DNA from 3 places in the Erwinia sp. GW821-FHT03D09 genome. Region 2 is predicted to be linked to each of the others. Evidence: predicted binding sites of a transcription regulator. Region 2 holds the regulator's gene; each other region holds the start of a gene.
What was found. Region 2 encodes sigma-54, which starts transcription at its own class of promoters, with help from an activator protein. Its sites were predicted from a motif close to GTTGGCACANNTTTCGCTNT; they were not measured.
Positions count from the first base shown of each region.

Region 1 (8,104 bases), on a different contig from region 2:
TCTGTGGTGGAACCAGAGTGGTGGCTTCATCAGTACCGGAAGCACGCATGTTAGTCAGTTTTTTACCGGTCAGGCAGTTCACGGTCAGGTCGTTAGAACGTGAGTGAATACCAATGATCTGGCCTTCATACACTTCTGCACCGTGACCCAGGAACAGCTTACCGCGATCCTGCAGGCTGAACAGGGCGAAGGCTACTGCTTTACCCTGGCCGTTAGAGATCAGTACGCCGTTCTGGCGCTGGCCCACTTCGCCCGGACGAACATCGTCGTAGTGGCTGAAGGTGGAGTACAGCAGGCCGGTACCGGAAGTCATGGTCATGAATTCGTTACGGAAACCGATCAGACCACGGCTTGGGATCTCGTAGTCAAGACGCACACGGCCTTTACCATCCGGGTCCATGTTTTTCATGTCGCCTTTACGCTCGCCCATCGCCTGCATCACGGATCCCTGATGCTGCTCTTCGATGTCGAGGGTCACGTTTTCGAATGGCTCTTGCTTACGGCCTTCGAACTCACGGAAGATAACTTTCGGACGGGATACCGCCAGCTCGAAACCTTCACGACGCATGTTTTCGATCAGAACTGACAGGTGCAGCTCACCACGACCAGAAACACGGAATGCATCGGCGTCTGGCGTTTCTTCAACACGCAGTGCTACGTTATGCACCAGTTCTTTGTTCAGACGGTCGAGGATCTGACGTGAAGTCACATACTTACCTTCTTTACCGCAGAACGGAGAGGTGTTAACGCAGAAGAACATGGTTACGGTTGGTTCATCAACGCTCAGGGCCGGCAGCGCTTCCACGTTCTGCGGGTCGCAGATAGTGTCAGAGATGTTCAGCTCACCCAGACCGGTGATAGCGATGATGTCGCCCGCTTCCGCTTCTGATGCTTCGATACGCTCCAGGCCCATGTGGGTCAGAACTTTACCGACTTTAGCGTTGCGAGTTTTGCCTTCGCTATCGATTACGGTGATCTGCTGGTTAGGGCGAACCTTACCGCGCTTGATACGACCGATACCGATTACGCCCAGGTAGTTGTTGTAGTCCAGCTGCGAGATCTGCATCTGCAGTGGCGCTTCCAGCTCAACCTGTGGTGGTGATACGCGATCAACGATTGCCTGATACAGCGGGGTCATGTCTTCCGCCATATCGTTGTGGTCCAGACCCGCGATACCGTTCAACGCAGAAGCGTAGATAATCGGGAAGTCCAGCTGTTCGTCGGTCGCATCCAGGTTAACGAACAGGTCAAATACCTGATCGACTACCCAGTCAGGACGCGCACCAGGACGGTCAACTTTGTTGATAACTACAATCGGCTTCAGACCATTAGCGAAGGCTTTCTTGGTCACGAAGCGGGTTTGCGGCATAGGGCCATCCATTGCATCCACAACCAGCAGCACCGAGTCAACCATTGACATCACACGCTCAACCTCACCGCCGAAGTCGGCGTGCCCTGGGGTATCCACGATGTTGATGCGGTAGTCGTTCCATTTAATGGCGGTGTTTTTTGCGAGGATGGTAATCCCACGCTCTTTCTCCAAATCGTTGGAGTCCATTACGCGTTCGGTTGCTTCGGTACGGGCATCGAAGGTCCCGGACTGCTGCAGCAACTTATCAACCAGGGTAGTTTTACCATGGTCAACGTGGGCAATAATGGCGATGTTACGCAAATTTTCGATCACAGCTTTGCCTCAGGCATTAGAAATAGCGCGCTATTGTACACGGATTAATCGAAGGACTGAACAGGATCACATATTTCATAGAAATTTAACTGTTCGGATTGCATTTGCAGCCATTTTCAGTGCAAAGATTGCACTGCATGGCAAAATCGCACCAAAATGGTGCCCTGGTATCATACAAAGGCACCAAAATAGTGCACACTTTCCATCATGGTGCACTCCTCGTCTTTCGAGAGGGCGCATCATAGCGCTTTTTGCACCGAATAAAAAAGTTGGCATAGATTTCGCTTTAGTATCTGTAAGCGAAAAATGCCAGTTTCCACAACGGTTGATAGCTTGTCAGAGGACTTTAATTTTCGGAGTCAGCGCAGCCAAACGCAAAGCGCGCCCGTTGAGTTCTCTAACCACAACGACAATGACAAAATCCAGGAGAGTTACGTATGTCCGCTGAACACGTTCTGTCGATGATGAACGAACACGAAGTCAAATTTGTTGACCTGCGTTTTACTGACACTAAAGGTAAAGAGCAGCACGTGACCATTCCCGCTCATCAGGTTAACGCTGACTTCTTCGAAGAAGGCAAAATGTTTGACGGCTCCTCAATCGGTGGCTGGAAAGGCATCAACGAATCTGACATGGTTCTGATGCCAGACGCGACAACTGCGATGATCGATCCGTTCTTCGCTGACTCTACCCTGATCATCCGTTGTGACATTCTCGAGCCAGGCACTCTGCAGGGCTACGACCGTGACCCGCGCTCCATCTCTAAGCGTGCAGAAGACTTCCTGCGCTCTTCCGGCATCGCGGACACCGTACTGTTCGGGCCAGAACCAGAGTTCTTCCTGTTCGATGACATCCGCTTCGGCAGCAGCACCTCCGGTTCTCACGTTGCTATCGATGATATCGAAGCCTGCTGGAACACCGGTAAAGAATACGAAGGCGGCAACAAAGGCCACCGTCCTGCGCTGAAAGGCGGCTACTTCCCGGTACCACCGGTTGACTCATCTCAGGACATCCGTTCTGCTATGTGTCTGACCATGGAGCAGATGGGCCTGGTTGTTGAAGCCCACCACCACGAAGTGGCAACCGCAGGTCAGAACGAAGTGGCAACCCGCTTCAACACCATGACCAAAAAAGCGGACGAAATTCAGATCTACAAATACGTTGTTCACAACGTGGCTCACGCGTACGGCAAAACCGCGACCTTTATGCCTAAGCCAATGTTTGGTGATAACGGTTCTGGTATGCACTGCCACATGTCCCTATCTAAAGGCGGCACCAACCTGTTCGCCGGTGACAAATACGGCGGCCTGTCTGAAATGGCGCTGTTCTACATCGGTGGTGTTATCAAGCACGCTAAAGCGATCAACGCCCTGGCAAACCCAACCACCAACTCATACAAGCGTCTGGTCCCAGGCTACGAAGCGCCAGTTATGCTGGCTTACTCTGCCCGTAACCGTTCTGCTTCAATCCGTATTCCAGTGGTTACCAGCCCGAAAGCACGCCGCATCGAAGCGCGTTTCCCGGACCCAGCGGCTAACCCGTACCTGTGCTTCGCTGCACTGCTGATGGCTGGCCTGGACGGCATCATCAACAAGATCCACCCTGGCGATGCGATGGACAAAAACCTGTACGACCTGCCGCCGGAAGAAGAAGCTGAGATTCCAAAAGTTGCAGGTTCTCTGGATGAAGCACTGGCTGCACTGAATGAAGACCGTGAGTTCCTGACCCGCGGCGGCGTGTTCACCGAGGACACTATCGATGCCTACATCGCCCTGCGTCAGGAAGAGATGGACCGCGTTCGTATGACTCCGCACCCAGTTGAGTTCGAACTGTACTACAGCGTTTAATTAGTAGTAAGCCAGGCGAATATCATGTCGCTGAGAAGCGGCAACCGAAAAGATCCCGCGTGGCGTGTCCATGCGGGTGATATTGAGGGAACCCGCCAAGCTCCAGCACGATAAACGCCTGGGATTTTGTTGCCGTGGAAACTTTCAGCCCATCTTCGGATGGGCTTTTTTCTCCACAAATTCATCGTTTAACAAGATGATTTCCGGGTTAAAAGACTATAATGCACTAAATTGGTGCGCACGAATGACTCAGGAGAACGCTTTATGGCAACTGGCGCTCTGCCCGATGCTGGGCAGATTCTCAATTCACTGCTCAACAGCATTCTTTTAGTTGATAGCGAGCTGGTGATTCATTATGCCAATCCCGCAGCGCAGCAATTGCTGGCGCAAAGTTCCCGCAAGCTGTTCGGCACGCCTTTACCGGAACTGATTGGTTATTTCTCTCTTAATATTGAAGTCATGTTCGAAAACCTGGATGCAGGTCAGGGCTTTACCGACAGCGAAGTCACCCTCGTGGTCGATAGTCGCGCCCATATTATGTCGCTGACCGCACAGCCGCTGCCGGATGGGTTGATCCTGCTGGAGATGGCGCCGATGGATAATCAGCGTCGCCTGAGCCAGGAACAGCTGCAGCATGCTCAACAGGTTGCCGCACGCGATTTGGTTCGCGGTCTGGCGCATGAGATTAAAAACCCGCTGGGAGGATTACGCGGTGCAGCACAACTGCTGGCCAAAGCGCTTCCCGATCCGAATTTAACCGAATATACCAAAGTCATCATTGAACAGGCCGATCGCCTGCGCAATCTGGTCGATCGCCTGTTGGGCCCCCAGCAGCCCGGTATGCATGTTACTCAGAGCATCCATCAGGTGGCTGAGCGCGTGGTTAATCTGGTTTCAATGGAGCTGCCCGATAATGTTTCTCTGGTGCGGGATTACGATCCCAGCCTGCCAGAGCTACCGCACGATCCCGATCAGATCGAGCAGGTCCTGCTCAACGTTGTCCGCAATGCACTACAGGCACTGGGCGACGAAGGTGGCACCATCACGTTACGTACTCGTACGGCGTTTCAGCTGACGCTGCACGGTTCTCGCTATCGCCTGGTGGCACGCATCGATATTGAAGATGACGGCCCGGGCATCCCGGCGCAGCTGCAGGATACGCTTTTTTACCCGATGGTCAGCGGCCGCGAAGGCGGCACCGGGCTGGGGCTCTCCATTGCCCGCAGTCTGATCGACCAGCATTACGGGAAAATAGATTTCAACAGTTGGCCCGGACACACTGAGTTCTCAGTTTATCTGCCTATTCGCCAGTGAGGTTTCTATGCAACGAGGGATAGTTTGGATCGTCGATGACGATAGCTCCATCCGCTGGGTGCTTGAACGCGCGCTCACTGGAGCCGGTTTAAGTTGTGTCACGTTTGAAAGTGGCAATGAGGTGCTGGACGCGCTCGCAACCAAAACCCCAGACGTTTTATTATCGGATATTCGCATGCCGGGCATGGACGGGCTGGCGCTGCTTAAAAAAATTAAACAGCGTCATCCTATGCTGCCGGTAATTATTATGACCGCCCATTCCGATCTGGATGCCGCCGTCAGCGCTTATCAGCAGGGCGCTTTTGACTATCTGCCTAAGCCGTTTGATATTGATGAAGCAGTGGCGCTGGTTGAGCGCGCTATCAGCCACTATCAGGAACAGCAGCAGCCGCGCAATCAGCCTGCCAGTGGGCCGACTACCGATATCATCGGTGAGGCGCCGGCCATGCAGGATGTATTTCGTATTATCGGCCGCCTCTCCCGTTCCTCTATCAGCGTTTTGATTAACGGTGAATCCGGGACGGGCAAAGAGTTAGTGGCGCACGCGCTACACCGCCACAGTCCTCGGGCAAAAGCGCCGTTTATTGCGCTGAACATGGCCGCTATTCCTAAGGATTTGATTGAATCCGAGCTGTTCGGCCATGAGAAAGGGGCATTTACCGGCGCAAATCAGATTCGTCAGGGGCGCTTCGAGCAGGCTGACGGCGGGACGCTGTTCCTTGATGAAATTGGTGATATGCCGCTGGATGTCCAGACCCGACTGCTGCGTGTACTGGCCGACGGACAGTTTTATCGCGTGGGTGGCTATGCCCCGGTGAAGGTGGACGTGCGCATTATCGCCGCGACCCACCAGAACCTGGAAATGCGCGTACAGGAAGGGAAATTCCGTGAGGATTTGTTCCACCGCCTGAACGTTATCCGCGTGCATTTACCGCCGCTGCGTGAGCGCCGCGAAGATATTCCGCGCCTGGCACGTTATTTCCTGCAGGTCGCGGCACGGGAGCTGGGTGTGGAAGCAAAAATCCTGCATCCGGAAACGGAAACCGCGCTGACCCGCCTTCACTGGTCAGGCAACGTACGCCAGCTGGAAAACACCTGCCGCTGGCTGACGGTGATGGCGGCCGGACAGGAAGTGCTGATCCAGGATCTGCCACCGGAACTGTTTGAGACCTCAACGCCGGACAGTCCGACGCAGTCTCTACCGGACAGCTGGGCGACGCTGCTGGCTCAATGGGCCGACAGAGCGCTGCGTTCCGGTCATCAAAATCTGTTGTCAGAGGCACAGCCAGAAATGGAACGTACACTGCTGACCACCGCGCTGCGCCATACTCAGGGCCATAAGCAGGAAGCCGCACGCCTGCTTGGCTGGGGGCGCAACACGCTCACCCGCAAGCTGAAAGAGCTGGGAATGGAATAACGTTTTTTTCTGGCCGGGTAGGTACCGGGCGAGCCGCAAGCGGCTCGCCCTTTTTACAGGCTGAGTTAAATCACCCGCGAAAATTGCTGCCTGCGGGCCTTCTGGCGCAGATAGCTGTCAAAGCACATACAGATATTCCTTACCAGTAATCGTCCCTTAGGCGTTATCTGAAGGCCCTTCTGGTGGCAATCCACCAGCCCGTCGGCAATCAGTGGCTGCAGCTGTTGCAAATCTTCAGCAAAATAGCGCTGGAAATCGATTCCCCACTGCGTTTCAACCGCTAAAAATGACAGCGAGAAATTGCACATCAGGCTCTTAATCACATCGCGTCGGATACAGTCATCATCAGTGAGCTGTAACCCGCGCCAGAGCGCCGTTTTATCCCGATCGATGGCGGCATAATAATACTTCAGCTCTTTCTGGTTCTGCGCATAGCTATCCCCGATCATGCTAATTGCCGAAACGCCCATGCCCAACAGATCGCTGTCTCCCTGCGTAGTATATCCCTGAAAATTGCGGTGCAGCTTTCCGGCACGCTGTGCAATCGCCAGTTCGTCATCATGGCGAGCGAAGTGGTCCATACCGATAAATTCATAGCCCTGTGCGGTCAGGGACGAAATCGTCTGCTGCAGAATATCCAACTTCTGCTGCGCATCGGGCAAGTCCTCCTGACGGATTTTACGCTGGGCCGCGAACAGTTCTGGCAGATGAGCATAGTTGAATACGCTGAGGCGATCCGGATTCAGTTCGGCCACCTTTTGCAAGGTAAACGCAAAGCTCTTCGCCGTCTGATGAGGCAGACCATAGATCAGATCGATATTGGTGGAGGTAAAACCCAGCTGACGCGCCCGGGCCATCAGGGCGAAAATCATCGTTTCATCCTGCACCCGGTTAACGCTTTGCTGAACCTGCTTGTTAAAATCCTGCACGCCCATACTCAGACGGTTGAATCCGCCCTCACGCAGATGATCCAGCACATCCAGCTCAATTTCGCGCGGATCTACCTCAATCGACATCTCTACATCGGCAGCAAACGTAAAATGCTGCCGCAGGGTACCCAGCAGCCGACTGATTTGCGCCTTAGTCAGAAAAGTCGGCGTACCACCGCCCCAGTGCATCTGACTGACGGTACGCTGGCTGAACAACGGGGCGCGGGCCTCGATTTCCTGCACCAGCGCATCCAGGTAGATATCCGCTTTGTGCTGCTGGCGCGTCACCTGTTTGTTGCAGCCGCAGAAATAACAAAGCTGATGGCAAAACGGGATATGCAAATAGAGAGACAGTGGTCGATCGGGATAACGCGACGCCGCACGTAAAAATGCGCTTTCATCGTAATCCTGACTGAATTCCAGGGCCGTTGGATAGGAGGTGTAACGTGGACCGGAGGTGTTGTACTTCTGAATTAACGGGAGATCCCATTCTGCTTTCTGCATCTGCATGCTCGCCTACCTTATACGCTTTCGGACAGACCGTCGCGGGACAGGGAGAGGCCGGCTGACGATCCTGCTACGCAGCCGTGCTTTCAGGCGCGATAACCGCTGTAGTTTAACGAACAACCACCCAAGCCAGCACAACAGAATCAGCGCAATAATTGATCCAGGCCAAATCATCAGTAGAGAAACCGGTTATTACGGGCAGAGCAGAATTGCCCTGCCTCGATTTACGTCAATATCAGATACAGAATGCCGGGCACGCACACCCTTTCTTCCAGAACACTGGAGAGCGAATCTCTCCACAGGAGAAAAGATAGATAATCAGTTCCCGCCCTTCAGCAGGCGATACATATCTTCTTCCGCAGCGTCATCCTCGACATCATCATCCAGAGCAATACCCAGCTGCTCC
Region 1 covers NZ_JBWKUK010000015.1:8,778-16,881, reverse strand. Annotated here, with positions in the region: gene typA (ribosome-dependent GTPase TypA) at 1-1,684, opposite strand, end outside; gene glnA (glutamate--ammonia ligase) at 2,122-3,531, shown strand; gene glnL (nitrogen regulation protein NR(II)) at 3,796-4,845, shown strand; gene glnG (nitrogen regulation protein NR(I)) at 4,853-6,262, shown strand; gene hemN (oxygen-independent coproporphyrinogen III oxidase) at 6,328-7,701, opposite strand; gene yihI (Der GTPase-activating protein YihI) at 8,017-8,104, opposite strand, start outside.
Region 1: glnA (glutamate--ammonia ligase) is a predicted target of sigma-54. The motif match lies at 1,953-1,972, and genes of this name have one in related genera.

Region 2 (8,104 bases):
CAAACAGGAATGGCGTAACGACGTGAATGTGTTACGTGAATGGGTTAAGGCCTCTGAAAAAAAATGACCCCGACCGAGGCCGGGGTGCGCGAATACTGCGCCAACACCAGGGAAAATGGAAACCCACGCTATTTTGATAAGAATCGTCTGGAGCGCAGGCCGGGTATTGGGTAAAACTCTCAGCCACTACCTTAGCAAATCTAACATCACATGTTACCAGATTCATTAAAATGTGTGATGTTGAGCAATATTTGTAAATAGAAGACATCAAATTACTTTCTCAGTCAAGCAGGTAATTCATTTTGCCTTTTTTATGATGGATTATTGTACGATTGTTGTATTTTACTCATCGAAAGTCTTGACGGATTAGGTCATCGTATTGGATTGTCGTGACCCCGCAGTTGAAATGCTATTTCAGCACTTTTTATGCGTTTAATATCCTGTTTGTACTGCATTTTTTGTGGTTTTCGCTGAATTTCTCCGAAACGTTTTGGTTTCTGCTAACACAAACAGACTTCAGGGCGTGATTCGGAGAAAGAATGCTGACACAGTTCAGCAAGATAAACCTCACGCTTTAGTCGAAAACACGACAAAAAAGATGTTCTATTGTTTCATTTATCGATGGTTTTCTATTTCGAGTTTTGTGATTTCGAAATGTTCTCAGTAAAATTTATAAGCAATGCAAATCAATTTGGAAATGTTTTTTCGCTCTGAATAGCGGCCCCCTAAAATGTATTAAACTATGGCGCATCATGGAACCGATTCCTGGGTAAGCAGCTCATGAGAGGAACCTGGCCAAAATAATTTGCTCTGTCTGAAGATGATGGTAATGGAGTCGAAGAATGAGCCGTAACCGACGCCCGGGGTGGGTATGGATGAAAAAGGCCATGTTGCGTCTGCTGATGGGGATTATAGGTCTTTGGCTGACCGGTATTGTGCTCTTCACCTTTGTTCCGGTGCCTTTCTCTGCGGTTATGATCGAAAGGCAGCTAGGCTCCTGGTTACAGGGTAATTTTAGCTATGTCGCCCATTCAGACTGGGTTGGGCACGATGAGATTTCTCCATGGATGCCGCTGGCGGTCATCGCTTCTGAGGATCAAAAATTCCCCACGCACTGGGGTTTTGATGTTGACGCCATTCAGTCTGTACTTGGTAGCAACGGCGAAAACTCTCGTATGCGAGGCGCTTCAACGTTGTCTCAGCAAACCGCAAAGAATCTGTTTCTTTGGGACGGACGTAGTTGGGTGAGAAAAGGACTGGAAGCAGGATTGACGGTCGGCATTGAAACGGTGTGGACTAAACGACGTATTCTGACCGTTTACCTCAATATTGCTGAGTTTGGTGACGGTGTGTTTGGCGTGGAAGAGGCGGCGCAGCGTTATTTCAACAAGCCTGCCAGCCGTCTGACGATGTCCGAAGCCGCGCTGCTGGCAGCGGTGCTGCCTAACCCAATACGCTTTAAGGCGGCTGCGCCTTCAGGTTATGTTCGCCAGCGTCAGCAGTGGATTATGCGACAGATGCGTCAGTTGGGCGGTGAAGCGTTTCTTTCCAGAAATCACCTTAATTAACTGGAAATGATCGCTACCCGGGCAATTATTCTTCGTCGAATCCGGCATCGAACAGTTCAATAACTGCAGCCAGTGCTTCCGCTTCCTGTGGTCCGCTGGCTTCAATTTCAATATGACCGCCCTTGGCGGAATCCAGCATCAGTAGCGCAATAACGCTGCTGGCTTCGGCCTCAGTACCGCTTTCGTTTCTCAGCAACACTTCAGCGTCAAAGCTCTGTACCAGTTCAAAAAGTTTCATTGCCGGGCGAGCGTGCATGCCCAGCTTATTCCTGATTTCCACAGTTTGCTTAACGGTCATGATTTACGTTTTTCCAGCGTACGGTGACGGGACTGCACGTTTTTACCACGTGAACGGAAGTAGTCGGCTAATTGCTCAGCGATATATACCGAACGATGTTTTCCGCCGGTACAGCCAATAGCCACGGTCAGATAGCTGCGATTGTTGGTTTCCAGCATCGGCAGCCAGAGTTCAAGATAGCTGCGCGTCTGATAGATAAAATTATGCACTTCAGTATGGCGGTCGAGGAAGGCCGCTACCGGGCGATCGAGACCGGTCATCGGACGCAGTTTGGGGTCCCAGTGCGGGTTCGGTAAAAAGCGGACATCGAAGACATAATCAGCATCAATAGGAATGCCGTGCTTAAAACCGAATGACTCAAACACCATCGTCAGCTCGCGCTCGCGCTTGCCCAGCAGCCGTGTTCTCAGCATCTCGGCCAGCTCATGAACTGACATTTCCGAGGTGTCGATAATCAAGTCGGCACGGGAACGTAGCGGCTCCAGCAGGTCGCTTTCTTCATCGATGGCGCTTTCCAGTGACAGATTTTTGCTGGAAAGGGGGTGCAGGCGGCGGGTGTCGCTGTAGCGACGGATTAGCGTGTTGCGATCGGCATCCAGGAACAGAAGCTGCGGCGAAAAGCAGTCGGGCAGATTGTTAAGCGCAGTTTCGAAAACTTCGGGGGATTCCGGCATATTACGAACGTCAATACTGACCGCCGCAGACATATTGCGTTCAGAGAGCGAATTAGCAAGATCGGGAAGCAGTACCACGGGAAGGTTATCCACGCAGTAGAAGCCCATATCCTCCAGTGCGCGTAATGCCACGGATTTACCTGAACCGGAACGACCGCTGACGATCATCAGCACCATTAACTCTTCCCCCAATTTAACCTGTTACCACGGATGTCGTGGTGAATATACAACGGCTGGCTTAATCGTGATCTTCCGTGATGATCTCGTACAGCTCTTCATCGCTCTGGGCCGCGCGCAGACGCCGGCAAACTGTTTTATCTGCCAGACGTTTTGCTACCAGCGAAAGCGTATGCAGGTGAGTTTTACACTGGTCTGCCGGGACCAGCAGGGCGAACAACAGATCCACTGGCTGATTATCAATGGCGTCAAAGGCAATCGGCTGATCCAGGTGGATAAATACACCAACCGCACGCAGCGTATCTTCAAGTAATTTACCGTGCGGAATAGCGATTCCGTTACCGATACCCGTACTGCCCATTCTTTCACGCGTCAGAATTGCTTCGAAAATAGTCTGATGCGGAAGGTTTAGCTGTTTGGCCGCCAGTTCGCTGATAATTTCCAGCGCCCGTTTTTTACTCTGGCAATGTACACCATTACGGGTGCAGGACAGGTTCAGGACCGAGCCCAGTTCCAGTTTCAGATCGTTGTTCATCATAGTTTCACTTACGTGTTCACATCCGCATGGCGATAAACTTAGGCCGTTTTACTGGCCGTCGTTGCCCCCTGATTGATTAGCGGCCCGTACTCTTATAAAGATACGAGCCGCCGCTGACTTTAGCTTAACCCGATGTGGGATGCCGCAGAGACAATCAGCGCATGGTGAAATTTAGTGTTGTTTAAGCTTGTCTTTGTGTTTATTTAACTGGCGAGCCAGCTTATCTACCAGGCCGTCAATCGCCGCGTACATATCTTTTTCTTCTGCGGTTGCATGCAACTCCCCGCCGTTCACATGCAGCGTCGCATCTGCAATTTGAGTCACTTTTTCCACCTTCAAAACAATATAGACCTGGTTAATCCGGTCAAAATATTGTTCCAGTTTACCGAATTTCACTGTCACAAATTCGCGCATGGCTTCAGTAATTTCAACGTTTAGACCAGTGATATTGAGTTGCATGATGTCTTCCTTCTCAGTTCTTTCAGACCAGCTGTTTGCGCTGGTTTGATGGTGGGATGGATAAAGACTCTCGATATTTTGCCACAGTACGGCGCGCGACCATAATCCCCTGCTCAGAAAGCAGAGAGGTCAGCTTGCTATCGCTCAGCGGCTTGGCGGGATTTTCCGCCGAAATTAATTTTTTCACCAACGCACGAATAGCGGTAGAGGAGGCTTCACCTCCGCCTTCAGTACTCACGTGGCTTGAGAAAAAGTACTTCAGTTCAAATATACCGCGCGGACTGTGCAGATACTTCTGCGTTGTTACGCGCGATATCGTTGATTCATGCATATCGACTGCGCTGGCTATGTCTGCCAGTACCATCGGCCGCATATATTCCTCACCCTGTTCAAAAAATGCCTGCTGTTGATCGACAATACAGCGGGTCACTTTTAGCAGCGTGTCGTTACGGCTCTCAAGGCTTTTAATCAGCCATTTTGCTTCCTGCAAATTACTACGAATAAATTGTGAATCGCTGTCGTTGCGGGTTGAACCACCCAGTGCAGCATAGTGCTGATTGATTTTTAAACGCGGAACGCTATCGGCGTTCAGTTCAACCGTCCAGCGCGCACCGACTTTGCGTACCAGTACGTCAGGAATGACATATTCAGGTTCCTGTGTATTGATCGACTGTCCGGGACGCGGGTCGAGTGACTGAATCAGCTGTACGGCACCCTTCAGAACGTCTTCTTTTAGCTTAGTCAGACGCATCAGGCTGCGGAAATCATGATTTGCTAACAGATCGAGATGATCGCTGACGATCAGCCGCGCTTCTTTCAACAGGGTAAGATCGTCAGGGAACTGAGAAAGCTGAACCAGCAGGCAGTCGCGCAGATCGCGAGCACACACGCCCACCGGATCGAATCGCTGCACGCGCTTCAGCACCGCTTCTACCTCATCCAGGCTCAGATCTTCATTCCCCATACTATCGAGGATGTCGTCCAGCGAGATGGTTAGATAGCCGGTTTCATCCACGGCATCGACGATTGAGGTGGCGATCGCCCGATCGGAGTCGGTAAAAGGCGTTAACTCTACCTGCCACATCAGATAATCCTGAAGTGACTGGGTGGTTTCCCCCTGATAAACCGGCAGTTCGTCGTCGTGGTAGTCAGTGCCGGTGCCGGAAGGGGTACCCGCGGTGTAAATTTCATCCCAGGTGGCATCCAGCGGCAGCTCTTCAGGCATATCCTTCTGTTCAAGCGCTTCTCGAGTGTCCAGCGCTTCGGTTTCCTGATATTCGCGAGAGTCGATTTCCTCGTGAACATCGCTCTGCTCGAGCAACGGGTTGCTTTCCAGCGCCAGCTGAATTTCCTGCTGTAGTTCAAGCGTAGAGAGTTGCAGCAGTCGAATGGCCTGCTGTAACTGTGGCGTCATGGCAAGCTGTTGGCTCAGCCTGAGTTGTAAACCTTGCTTCATATTCAGGATAATAATTCCCTAAAAACAAACCTTATGGCCACCTTATCAGAGTCTGAACTCTTCGCCCAGGTAGACGCGTTTCACCTGCTCGTCGGCAAGGATTTCTTCTGGCGTACCGTGTGCGATAAGGTGCCCCTGGCTGACGATATAAGCGCGCTCACAAACCGCCAGCGTTTCACGAACGTTGTGGTCGGTAATCAGCACGCCAAGTCCGCTATCACGAAGATGCTCGATAATCTTTTTAATATCAATAACGGAAATAGGGTCAACCCCGGCAAAAGGTTCATCCAGCAGGATAAATTTGGGATTTGCAGCCAGGGCACGGGCAATTTCCACCCTGCGGCGTTCGCCACCGGAGAGTGCCTGACCGGGGCTGTCGCGTAGATGTTCGATGTGGAACTCGGCCATCAGCTCGTTGGCGCGATCTTCCCGTTGCTCGCTGGTCAGATCTTCACGAATTTGCAGGACCGCCATCAGATTATCGTAAACGCTCAGACGGCGGAAAATGGAGGCTTCCTGAGGGAGATAACCAATCCCCCGGCGCGCGCGCGCGTGCAGGGGCAGGATACTGATATCTTCATCATCAATCACAATTCGGCCAGCATCGCGCGGAACGATACCCACCACCATGTAAAAGGTGGTAGTTTTGCCGGCCCCGTTTGGTCCCAGTAGTCCGACAATCTCACCGGATTTTACTTCCAGACTGACGTCTTCAACCACGCGGCGGCCTTTGTAGGCCTTCGCCAGATTTTCCGCAATTAACGTTGCCATGTTAGTTAGTTACTCTTCTTCTGACCGTTAGACGGTGTGCTTTTATCCTGCAGCTGTGACGGTACAAGAACGGTCGTCACGCGTTTTCCGGTGCTGCCATAAGCCTGCATTTTCTGCTCTTTGACCAGATAAGTAATGCGATCGCCTTTGACATTACTGTCGAGCTGCTCCAGATAGGCATTACCGGTCAACTCAACAAAATCTTTCGCCAGTTCATAGCGCATTTTCTGTGCGTGCCCCTGAACCGGTTTGCCATTGTCCTGCATCTGATAGAAAGTTGCGGGATTGCCATAGGCATCAACGATAGTTTTATTGCTGTCGCCACCGGGACGAGTCACGACCACTTTATCGGCGGTGATCTTGATCGATCCCTGGGTGACGACCACTTTACCGGTAAACGTAGCCACGTTCCCCTGCATATCCAGAGCCTGATTCTCCGAGTCTACATTGACAGGTTTGTCAGAATCCCCGGTCAAGGCCAAAGCCGGAACGCTGGCAGCCAGAAGCAGAGATGCCGTCAGTAACTTAAGGTTGTTTTTCATTTTGAATTTCATAAGATGTTTTGACCTTTTCAATCAACTCGGCAGTTTTCTTCCGTAAATTTCCGCGCATCTTCATTCCCGTGGAGTTAAAGCTGCGGCCATATAGCGTAACTTGATCGTTTGAAGTGACATCCTGAGTTGTCAGGTTCACCAGCGCATTGTCGGTTGTAATTTTCTCCAACTGCGCATCTTTCGTCAGGCTTTTTACGACGACATTACCGTACAGAAACAGCATACGATCGTTAGTCAGTTTGGCTTTATCGGCGCTTACTGACCAGGTGGCCACTTTGTTTTCATCGTAAGTCGTCATCTTCGGGTTGTCGAACCAGCTGACGGCGTCTGTTGAAAAGTAAGTCACCTTGTCTGAAATCAGTCTGTAGCTCAGGCCACCCTCGGGGTTATAAACGACGGTATGTGAATTATCGCTCAGATAGGTGGGTTCGCTATCATTGTTGCTGACTGCTCCGTCACCGTTATCAGAATCCGCCAGATTCCAGCCAATCAAGATGATGGCAATCAGCGTCAGTAAAAGTGTAATCCAGCGTCTTGTTTTACTCATACAGACTGCCCTATGGCCTTATCAAACGTACCCTGAGAAATTAAGATCAGGTCACAAAGTTCCCGAACGGCTCCGCGTCCCCCCGCAATATGGGTCACGTAGTCAGCTTTAGGCAGCAGAACCGGATGCGCATCGGCGACGGCCACGCTCAGGCCAACCTGGGCCATAACCGGCCAGTCAATCAGGTCATCACCAATGTAGGCAACCTGGCTGGCATTCAGCGCTAGTTTATCCAGAAGTTCGCGGAAGGCCAAAGTCTTATCAGACTGCCCCTGGTAAAGATGGGTAATTCCCAGCGTGGTACAGCGATCTTCCAGCAGTTTTGCTTTGCGCCCGGTAATAATCGCCACCTCCACATCTGAAGTCAGCAGGCAGCGGATGCCGTAACCGTCTCGAACGTTAAATGCTTTCAGCTCTTCACCGTTGTTACCCTGATAGATCACGCCATCAGACATCACCCCATCCACATCGCAAATCAGCAGCTTAATTTGCTGTGCCTGCGCCATGACTTGCTGACTTACCGGGCCATAACAGGTGTCAACGAATGTGGCTGCTGGATTACTCATTCTCGTTTTATTCCTTATCAAACAACGCCGGCACGCAGCATGTCGTGCATATGTACCACGCCCAACAGATGGTCGCCGTCGGCCACCATCACGGAGGTAATGTTCTTGTTCTGCATCAGATTCAACGCATCTACCGCTAATGTATTGGGCCGGACGCGAATGCCACCACGGGTCATCACGCTGGCTATGCTGGCGTGCTGTATGTCGATGCCCATATCAAACACACGACGCAAGTCACCATCGGTAAAGATACCTTCGATTTTCATCAGATCGTCACAGATGACCGTCATGCCCATATTTTTGCGGGTAATTTCCAGTAGTGCATCGCGCAGCGAAGCATCACTGCGGATATGCGGCATCTCGTTACCAGAATGCATAATATCATCAACCCGCAGCAGCAACTTACGCCCTAACGCTCCGCCAGGATGTGACAGTGCGAAATCTTCTGCGGTAAAACCGCGTGCTTTAAGAAGAGCAACCGCTAAGGCATCACCCA
Region 2 covers NZ_JBWKUK010000012.1:56,138-64,241, forward strand. Annotated here, with positions in the region: gene arcB (aerobic respiration two-component sensor histidine kinase ArcB) at 1-67, shown strand, start outside; gene mtgA (monofunctional biosynthetic peptidoglycan transglycosylase) at 876-1,568, shown strand; gene npr (PTS phosphocarrier protein NPr) at 1,594-1,866, opposite strand; gene rapZ (RNase adapter RapZ) at 1,863-2,717, opposite strand; gene ptsN (PTS IIA-like nitrogen regulatory protein PtsN) at 2,779-3,255, opposite strand; gene hpf (ribosome hibernation promoting factor) at 3,427-3,714, opposite strand; gene rpoN (RNA polymerase factor sigma-54) at 3,737-5,170, opposite strand; gene lptB (LPS export ABC transporter ATP-binding protein) at 5,216-5,941, opposite strand; gene lptA (lipopolysaccharide ABC transporter substrate-binding protein LptA) at 5,947-6,495, opposite strand; gene lptC (LPS export ABC transporter periplasmic protein LptC) at 6,467-7,042, opposite strand; gene kdsC (3-deoxy-manno-octulosonate-8-phosphatase KdsC) at 7,039-7,608, opposite strand; gene kdsD (arabinose-5-phosphate isomerase KdsD) at 7,626-8,104, opposite strand, start outside.

Region 3 (8,104 bases), on a different contig from region 2:
CCCCCATGTCAGGGCAACGGCGGTAAAAAGCCCGGCAATGATCAGGTTACGGTAAATATTTTTGTTCATCGTCATCATCCCTGAAGTGGTCTGGAGAGATGTCAGATTAACTAAACCATCGGGGAAAAGGTTGCTATAATTATGCTGTCTGCACACCTGATGAGAGAAAATTTTGCTACCAAACCAGCTTGATAAAAAAGACCGCATGCTGCTTAACCTGCTGCAGCAGGACTGCATGCTCTCGCTTCAGGCACTGGCCGATGCGGTCAGCCTGACTACCACGCCCTGCTGGAAGCGCTTGAAAAGGCTTGAGGATGAGGGCTATATTCGCGGCCGGGTTGCGCTACTTGACGGTGAAAAACTGGGTCTGGGACTGACGGCGTTTGTGCTGATAAAAACTCAGCAGCACAGCAGCAGCTGGTTTCAGCAGTTTGTGACGCTAGTTCAGGCGATGCCTGAAGTGATGGGTTTTTACCGTATGGCGGGAGAATATGATTACCTGCTGAAGGTGCAGGTCGCCGATATGAAAAGCTACGATGGCTTCTACAAACGGCTGGTCAACGGTATTCCAGGCCTGATCGATGTTACTTCGAGTTTTGCCATGGAAGAGATAAAATACACCACCGCTTTGCCGGTTGCCCCCTGAACGGCAACTGTCTTTTTTCGGTCGATAATCAGGATGCTTTGTGCGACTTTTCAGCCAGCTAAGTTGGTATTTCCTACGCGAATGGCGGCGCTACGTGGGCGCCGTTCTGTTGCTCATCGTCATTGCGCTGCTGCAGTTACTTCCGCCCCATATCGTTGGCACCATTGTTGACGGCGTTAGCCAGCAGCAGATGAGCCATCAGCGGCTGCTGGTGTGGGTGGGTGTCATGTTGCTTACCGCCGTGGTGGTCTACTTGCTGCGTTACGTCTGGCGCGTGCTTTTGTTTGGTGCCTCCTACCAGCTGGCGGTGGAGCTGCGTGAAGATTTCTATCGCCAGCTCAGTCGCCAGCATCCTGAATTCTATTTACGCCACCGCACCGGTGACCTGATTGCCCGTGCGACTAACGATGTTGACCGCGTGGTCTTTGCCGCCGGGGAAGGCGTTTTGACGCTGGTGGACTCACTGGTGATGGGCTGTGCCGTGCTGATTGTGATGAGCACGCAGATCAGCTGGGAGCTGACGCTGCTGGCGCTGCTGCCGATGCCGGTGATGGCGCTGGTGATCAAACGCTACGGCGATCAGTTGCATAACCGCTTCAAGCTGGCGCAGGCGGCTTTCTCATCGTTAAACGATCAGACTCAGGAGAGTCTGACCAGCATTCGGATGATCAAAGCTTTTGGCCTGGAAGATCGCCAGTCGGCGCAGTTTGCCGACATCGCCCGGGATACCGGGGAAAAAAACCTGCGCGTCGCCCGGGTTGATGCGCGCTTTGATCCAACGATTTACGTGGCGATTGGCCTGTCGAATCTGCTGGCGATCGGCGGCGGTAGCTGGATGGTCTGGCATGGGGAAATAAGCCTGGGCCAGCTGACCAGTTTTGTGATGTACCTCGGCCTGATGATTTGGCCAATGCTGGCGCTGGCATGGATGTTCAACATTGTTGAGCGCGGCAGTGCCGCGTGGAGCCGTATCAAAGCGCTACTGTCGGAAGCGCCAACGGTCACCGACGGCGAGACAATTCTGTGGGAAGGGCGCGGGGAGCTGGAGGTCGCAATCGGCGAGTTCCGCTATCCGGCCGCCGCTCAGTCTTCATTATCGGACATTCATTTCAGACTGGCACCGGGACAGATGTTGGGGCTGTGCGGCCCGACCGGCTCGGGTAAAAGTACCATGCTCAGCCTGATCCAGCGCCATTTTGATATCGATCGCGGGGATATCCGCTACCACAGTACTCCGCTCACCGAACTGCAGCTGGACAGCTGGCGTAGCCGCCTGGCGGTTGTCAGCCAGACGCCGTTCCTGTTCTCCGACACGATTGCCAACAACATTGCACTTGGCAATCCGGGCGCCACGCAGGATGAAATCGAGCAGGCGGCGCAGCTGGCTTCCGTTCATGAAGATATCCTGCGACTGCCGGGGGGATACGATACCGAAGTTGGGGAACGTGGAGTGATGCTGTCCGGCGGACAAAAACAGCGTATTTCTATCGCGCGCGCGCTGCTGCTCAATGCCGAAATTCTGGTACTGGATGACGCGCTGTCGGCCGTCGATGGTCGTACCGAGCATCAGATCCTGCACAACCTGCGCAGCTGGGGTGAAGGGCGTACTATTATCATCACTGCACACCGACTCTCCGCGCTGACCGAAGCCAGTGAAATTCTGGTATTACAGCATGGCAAAATCGTCCAGCGCGGCAGCCATGAACAGCTGGTCGCCGCCAGCGGATGGTATCGAGATATGTATCGCTATCAGCAGCTGGAAGCTGCGCTGGATGAAGATGAATCAGAGCGGGAGGTGCCGCATGGCGAATGAAAACCGGCGGCTGTGGCCCACGCTTAAACGACTGCTCTCCTATGGATCGCCATGGCGCAAATCGTTGATTCTGGCGGTGTTGATGCTGTGGGTAGCAGCCGCGGCGGAAGTGTTGGGACCGGTGCTGATTAGTTACTTTATCGACAATATGGTGGCAAAACATCGTATGCCGCTGGGCCTGGCAGCCGGTCTGATAACCAGCTTCCTGTTGCTACAGCTACTGGCTGCGGCGCTGCATTACTGGCAGTCACTGCTGTTTAACCAGGCCGCCGTTGGCGTGGTGCAGCGCCTGCGTACCGACGTGATGGATGCTGCGCTGCGCCAGCCGCTCAGCGCGTTTGATACTCAGCCGGTCGGGCAAATTATTTCCCGCGTCACCAATGATACTGAAGTGGTTCGCGATCTGTATGTCACCGTGGTGGCAACCGTACTGCGCAGCGCGGCGCTGGTGGGAGCGATGCTGGTGGCGATGTTCAGCCTGGACTGGCGTATGGCACTGATCGCGATAGCTATTTTCCCGGCAGTGCTGATCGTGATGCTGATTTATCAGCGCTACAGCACGCCGATTGTTCGCCGGGTGCGCAGCTATCTGGCAGACATCAATAACGGCTTTAATGAAGCAATCAACGGTATGAGCGTTATCCAGCAGTTCCGCCAGCAGGCGCGGTTTGGTGAGCGTATGGGGGCCGCCAGCCGTTCGCACTATCTGGCGCGGATGCAGACGCTGCGGCTTGATGGCTTCCTGCTGCGGCCATTGCTCAGCCTGTTTTCCGCGATGATCCTGTGTGGCCTGATGCTGCTGTTTGGTTTTTCGTCGGTGGGGGCGATAGAAGTCGGGGTACTTTATGCCTTTATTAATTACCTTGGCCGCCTTAACGAACCGCTTATCGAGCTGACGACTCAGCAGTCGATGCTGCAGCAGGCTGTGGTGGCCGGTGAGCGCATCTTCGAGCTGATGGATGCGCCGCGCCAGCCCTATGGGGATGACCCGCAGCGGCTGTCCAGCGGCAGCATTGCTATTCGCGACCTGACTTTTGCCTATCGCACCGGTAAGCCGGTACTGAGCGATATTAATCTGGAGGTGGCCCCGCGTGATTTCGTCGCGCTGGTTGGTCATACGGGGAGCGGTAAAAGCACGCTGGCCAATTTGCTGATGGGCTACTATCCGCTCAGTAAAGGTGAAATCCTGCTGGACGGCCGCCCGCTGGAATCACTCAGCCATGCCTCGCTGCGCCAGAGCGTGGCGATGGTGCAACAGGACCCGGTGGTACTGGCGGAGACCTTCTTTGCCAACGTTACGCTGGGGCGGGATATCAGCGAACAGGCGGTCTGGCAGGCGCTGGAAACCGTGCAGCTGGCTTCCCTGGCGAGAAGTATGAGCGACGGCATATACACCCGTCTGGGCGAGCAGGGGAATAACTTGTCGGTTGGGCAAAAACAGCTGCTGGCGATGGCGCGGGTGCTGGTGGCAACGCCGAAGATCCTGATCCTGGATGAAGCTACCGCCAATATCGATTCAGGTACCGAGCAGGCGATTCAGAAGGCGCTGCGGGCTATACGCCAGCAGACCACGCTGGTGGTGATTGCTCATCGCCTTTCCACCATCACCGAGGCTGATACAATCCTGGTACTGCACCGCGGGCAGGCAGTGGAGCGCGGCAATCATCAACAGCTGCTGGCTGCGCAGGGGCGCTACTGGCAAATGTACCAGCTACAGCTGGCGGGCGAAGAGCTGGCTGCCGCAGAAAGCTGATCTTCACTCAGCAGAGTCTGCACCAAATTCAGGCGAAAAAGTAACCATTGCCCTGACTTAATGCACTGAGCCAACACACAACGCACCGTTAAGGTGCGTTTTTTCTATACTCCTCTTACAGGCTTTCTGTTCGCGACATCCCATCCCAGGCTGCGCCTCAGAACCGTACTGACTAATCACCTGAAAGCTGCCTGTTTTTCATTTCTGGCACAGCCTTTGCTTTAGTAAATCCGTGTTCGTGAAACAACCGTATTCAATACTGGAGGGGATCGTATGAAGCTGGTTACCGTGGTAATCAAACCGTTCAAACTGGAAGACGTGCGTGAAGCGCTGTCATCTATCGGCATTCAGGGTCTGACCGTGACGGAAGTTAAAGGTTTTGGCAGACAAAAAGGGCATGCAGAACTTTATCGCGGAGCTGAGTACAGCGTTAACTTCCTGCCAAAAGTAAAAATTGATATTGCGATTGCAGATGACCAGATCGATGAAGTGGTTGATGTAATTAGCAAAGCCGCCTACACCGGCAAAATTGGTGACGGGAAAATCTTTGTTGCAGAACTGCAGCGGGTGATCCGTATTCGTACCGGCGAAACTGACGAAGCAGCACTGTAATTCGGGGCTAAGAATTGTGATGGGATGGGATAAAATGAAGAAACTCGCTAAGTTTGGCCTTGCCAGCATTGCTCTGTTACCGTCGCTTGCCATGGCTGCCGCACCGGCGGTAGCGGATAAAGCCGACAACGCTTTTATGATGATCTGCACCGCGCTGGTGCTGTTTATGACAATTCCGGGCATTGCGCTGTTCTACGGCGGCCTGATCCGCGGTAAGAACGTGCTGTCCATGCTGACCCAGGTGGCGATGACTTTTGCCATGGTCTGCGTTGTATGGATGGTTTACGGTTATTCTCTGGCCTTCAGCGAAGGCAATGCGTTCTTCGGCAGCTTTAACTGGGCGATGCTGAAAGGTATTGCGCCAACGACGCTGATGGGTTCTTTCTACCAGTATATTCATGTTGCGTTCCAGGCTTCTTTTGCCTGTATTACCGTGGGTCTGATTGTCGGTGCTATTGCTGAGCGTATCCGCTTCGCAGCCGTGCTGATCTTCGTACTGATCTGGCTAACCTTTGCTTACTTGCCAATTGCACACATGGTCTGGGCAGGCGGCTTCCTGGCTCAGGATGGCGCGCTGGACTTCGCTGGCGGTACCGTTGTTCACATCAACGCCGCGGTAGCGGGTCTGGTCGGGGCATACCTGCTGGGCAAACGTGCAGGTTTTGGTAAAGAAGCCTTTAAACCGCATAACCTGCCAATGGTGTTCACCGGTACGGCGATCCTGTACTTCGGCTGGTTTGGCTTCAACGCCGGTTCTGCGGGTTCCGCGAACGAAATCGCCGGTCTGGCCTTCCTGAACACTGTCGTAGCAACGGCTGGTGCCATGCTGACCTGGACCTTCGGTGAGTGGGCGCTGCGCGGTAAGCCTTCGCTGCTGGGCGTCAGCTCCGGTGCAATTGCGGGTCTGGTAGCGATTACGCCAGCCTGTGGTTACGTTGGCGTTGGTGGAGCTTTGATTATCGGTCTGGTGGGCGGTCTGGCTGGCCTGTGGGGTGTGACCACCCTGAAGAAATGGCTACGTGTAGATGACCCATGTGATGTGTTCGGTGTTCACGGTGTCTGCGGTATCGTTGGCTGTATCCTGACCGGTGTATTCGCTTCATCTTCACTGGGTGGCGTAGGATATGCAGAAGGCGTGACCATGGGCCATCAGGTTTGGGTACAGCTGGAAAGCGTTGCGCTGACTGTCGTCTGGACCGCCGTTGTCGCATTCATTGGTTTCAAAGTGGCGGATATGATTGTCGGTCTGCGTGTTCCAGAAGAGCACGAGCGTGAAGGCCTGGACGTCAACAGCCACGGCGAGAATGCTTACAACCAGTAATGGGGTAAGTGAAAGAAGGAAAGTAGTGCGCTAAAAATAAAAAAAACGTGCGGGCCATTATGGCCCGCTTTTTTGCATACATCTCAGTAACACCGCAAACTCTCAAACCGCAAGTCCAGCAGTACGTCCGTGTTTTGGCCGATCCCCGTAATCATTATCGTCTGTGGTTGCTTTACTCGCGCTGGCGTATCACGCCTTCCTGCACTGTCGAAGCAACCAGTGTCCCCTGTTGGGTGTAAAACTCGCCGCGAACGAAGCCACGCGCGCTGGAAGCCGAAGTACTCTCCACGCTGTACAGCAGCCACTCATTAAGGTCAAACGGACGATGGAACCACATGGAGTGGTCGATGGTAGCGACCTGCATACCCGGCTCAAGGAAGCCTTTACCGTGCGGCTGCAGTGATACCGGGAGGAAATTGAAATCGGACACGTAGCCAAGCAAATACTGATGAATCCGCTTATCTTCCGGCATGGTGCCGTTCGCGCGTATCCACAGGTGACGATACGGTTCGTCCACATGTCCTCTCAGCGGGTTGTGGAACTTCACCGGACGGATTTCAAACGGCTTTTCCGACAGGAACTTGTCGCGATAGGGCTCGGGGATATGTGGGGCAAGTTTATGTGCGATTTCGTGTTCGGAAGGCAAATCATCAGGTCCCGGGACCACCGGCATGGTTTTCTGATGCTCAAAGCCGCTTTCCGGCCCCTGAAATGAGGCGGTCATATAAAAAATCGGTTTGCCGTTTTGAACCGCTTTTACCCGCCGGGCGCTAAAGCTGTTGCCGTCCCTCAGGTTTTCCACATCGTAAATAATGGCTTTCTGGCTGTCGCCTGGGCGCAGAAAGTAGCTGTGAAAGGAGTGGATAATACGTTCGCTGGGAACGGTCTGTTTGGCTGCATAGAGCGCCTGGCCGACAACCTGGCCGCCGAATACCTGGCGCAGGCCAAGATCTTCACTTTGCCCGCGGAATAAGCCCTCTTCCAGGCTTTCCAGATCGAGCAGATTTAATAAATTTTGCAGCGCCTGGCTCATATGCGGCTTCCTCTTAAAAATTTCAGTGCTCAGTTTGCGAGATCCGACCAGTTAGCGTCAACGCCTGTTTGTGGGATCTGCGCAGTTCGTACGGAAAGAATGAAAATAGCTGGTAACAGGAAAAATCCAGCAACATGTGCCAGAATTAAAGCCTTACGGGCAGTAAAGCTCTGCCCCAGAACGGCATTATCGCGCCGAAGGGATCAAAAAAGGAGAAGACATCCATGAAACTCTGGTTTGTATTGAGCAGTGCCGCCCTTGCGGTGGCAATCTCTGGCTGTGCGGACAAGAGCAAAGATGTGCCGACACCGACTCTGGGTTCGCAGGTACAGGGACAACAGGTCGTTATCCAGCAGCCAAACGTGAGTGGTACGGTGTGGATTCGCCAGAGGATTGCACTGCCGCCTGATGCAGTGCTGACGGTCACGCTGTCAGACGCGTCCCTGGCCGATGCACCGTCGAAGGTGCTCTCGCAGCGAGTTACGCGTACCGAAGGCAAGCAAGCCCCGTTCCAGTTCGTGCTGCCGTTTAATCCGGCGGATGTCCAACCCGGCGCACGGATTCTGTTAAGTGCAGCCGTTACAGTCAATGGTAAAATGCTGTTTATTACCGATACCGTGAAGCAGGTGGTCACTACGGGCGGCACGCGACAGGATCTGACGCTGGTGCCGGTACCGTCAATGCCACTTCAGGCACAGGACGGGGCGGCCACCTCGGTGCCTTCAACGTCGCCTACACAGGTTACACCTTCCTCGGCGGTGCCAGCGCCCACCTCATACTAATCTGATGGTTCTGGCGCTTGTTAAAACGCCCCTGCGGGGGCGTTACTAAGGCTTCCAACGATAGCGCTTCAGATCGACTTTACCCTCTCGCGATACCTCAATCCCTTCCGCCTCCAGCGCAAGCCGCTGTCGGCTTAAATCGTT
Region 3 covers NZ_JBWKUK010000031.1:3,378-11,481, reverse strand. Annotated here, with positions in the region: gene AC07U6_RS21765 (DMT family transporter) at 1-69, opposite strand, end outside; gene AC07U6_RS21760 (Lrp/AsnC family transcriptional regulator) at 173-646, shown strand; gene AC07U6_RS21755 (SmdA family multidrug ABC transporter permease/ATP-binding protein) at 687-2,459, shown strand; gene AC07U6_RS21750 (SmdB family multidrug efflux ABC transporter permease/ATP-binding protein) at 2,449-4,212, shown strand; gene glnK (P-II family nitrogen regulator) at 4,486-4,824, shown strand; gene amtB (ammonium transporter AmtB) at 4,844-6,145, shown strand; gene tesB (acyl-CoA thioesterase II) at 6,318-7,178, opposite strand; gene AC07U6_RS21730 (YbaY family lipoprotein) at 7,403-7,960, shown strand; gene AC07U6_RS21725 (MGMT family protein) at 8,006-8,104, opposite strand, start outside.
Region 3: glnK (P-II family nitrogen regulator) is a predicted target of sigma-54. The motif match lies at 4,416-4,435, and genes of this name have one in related genera.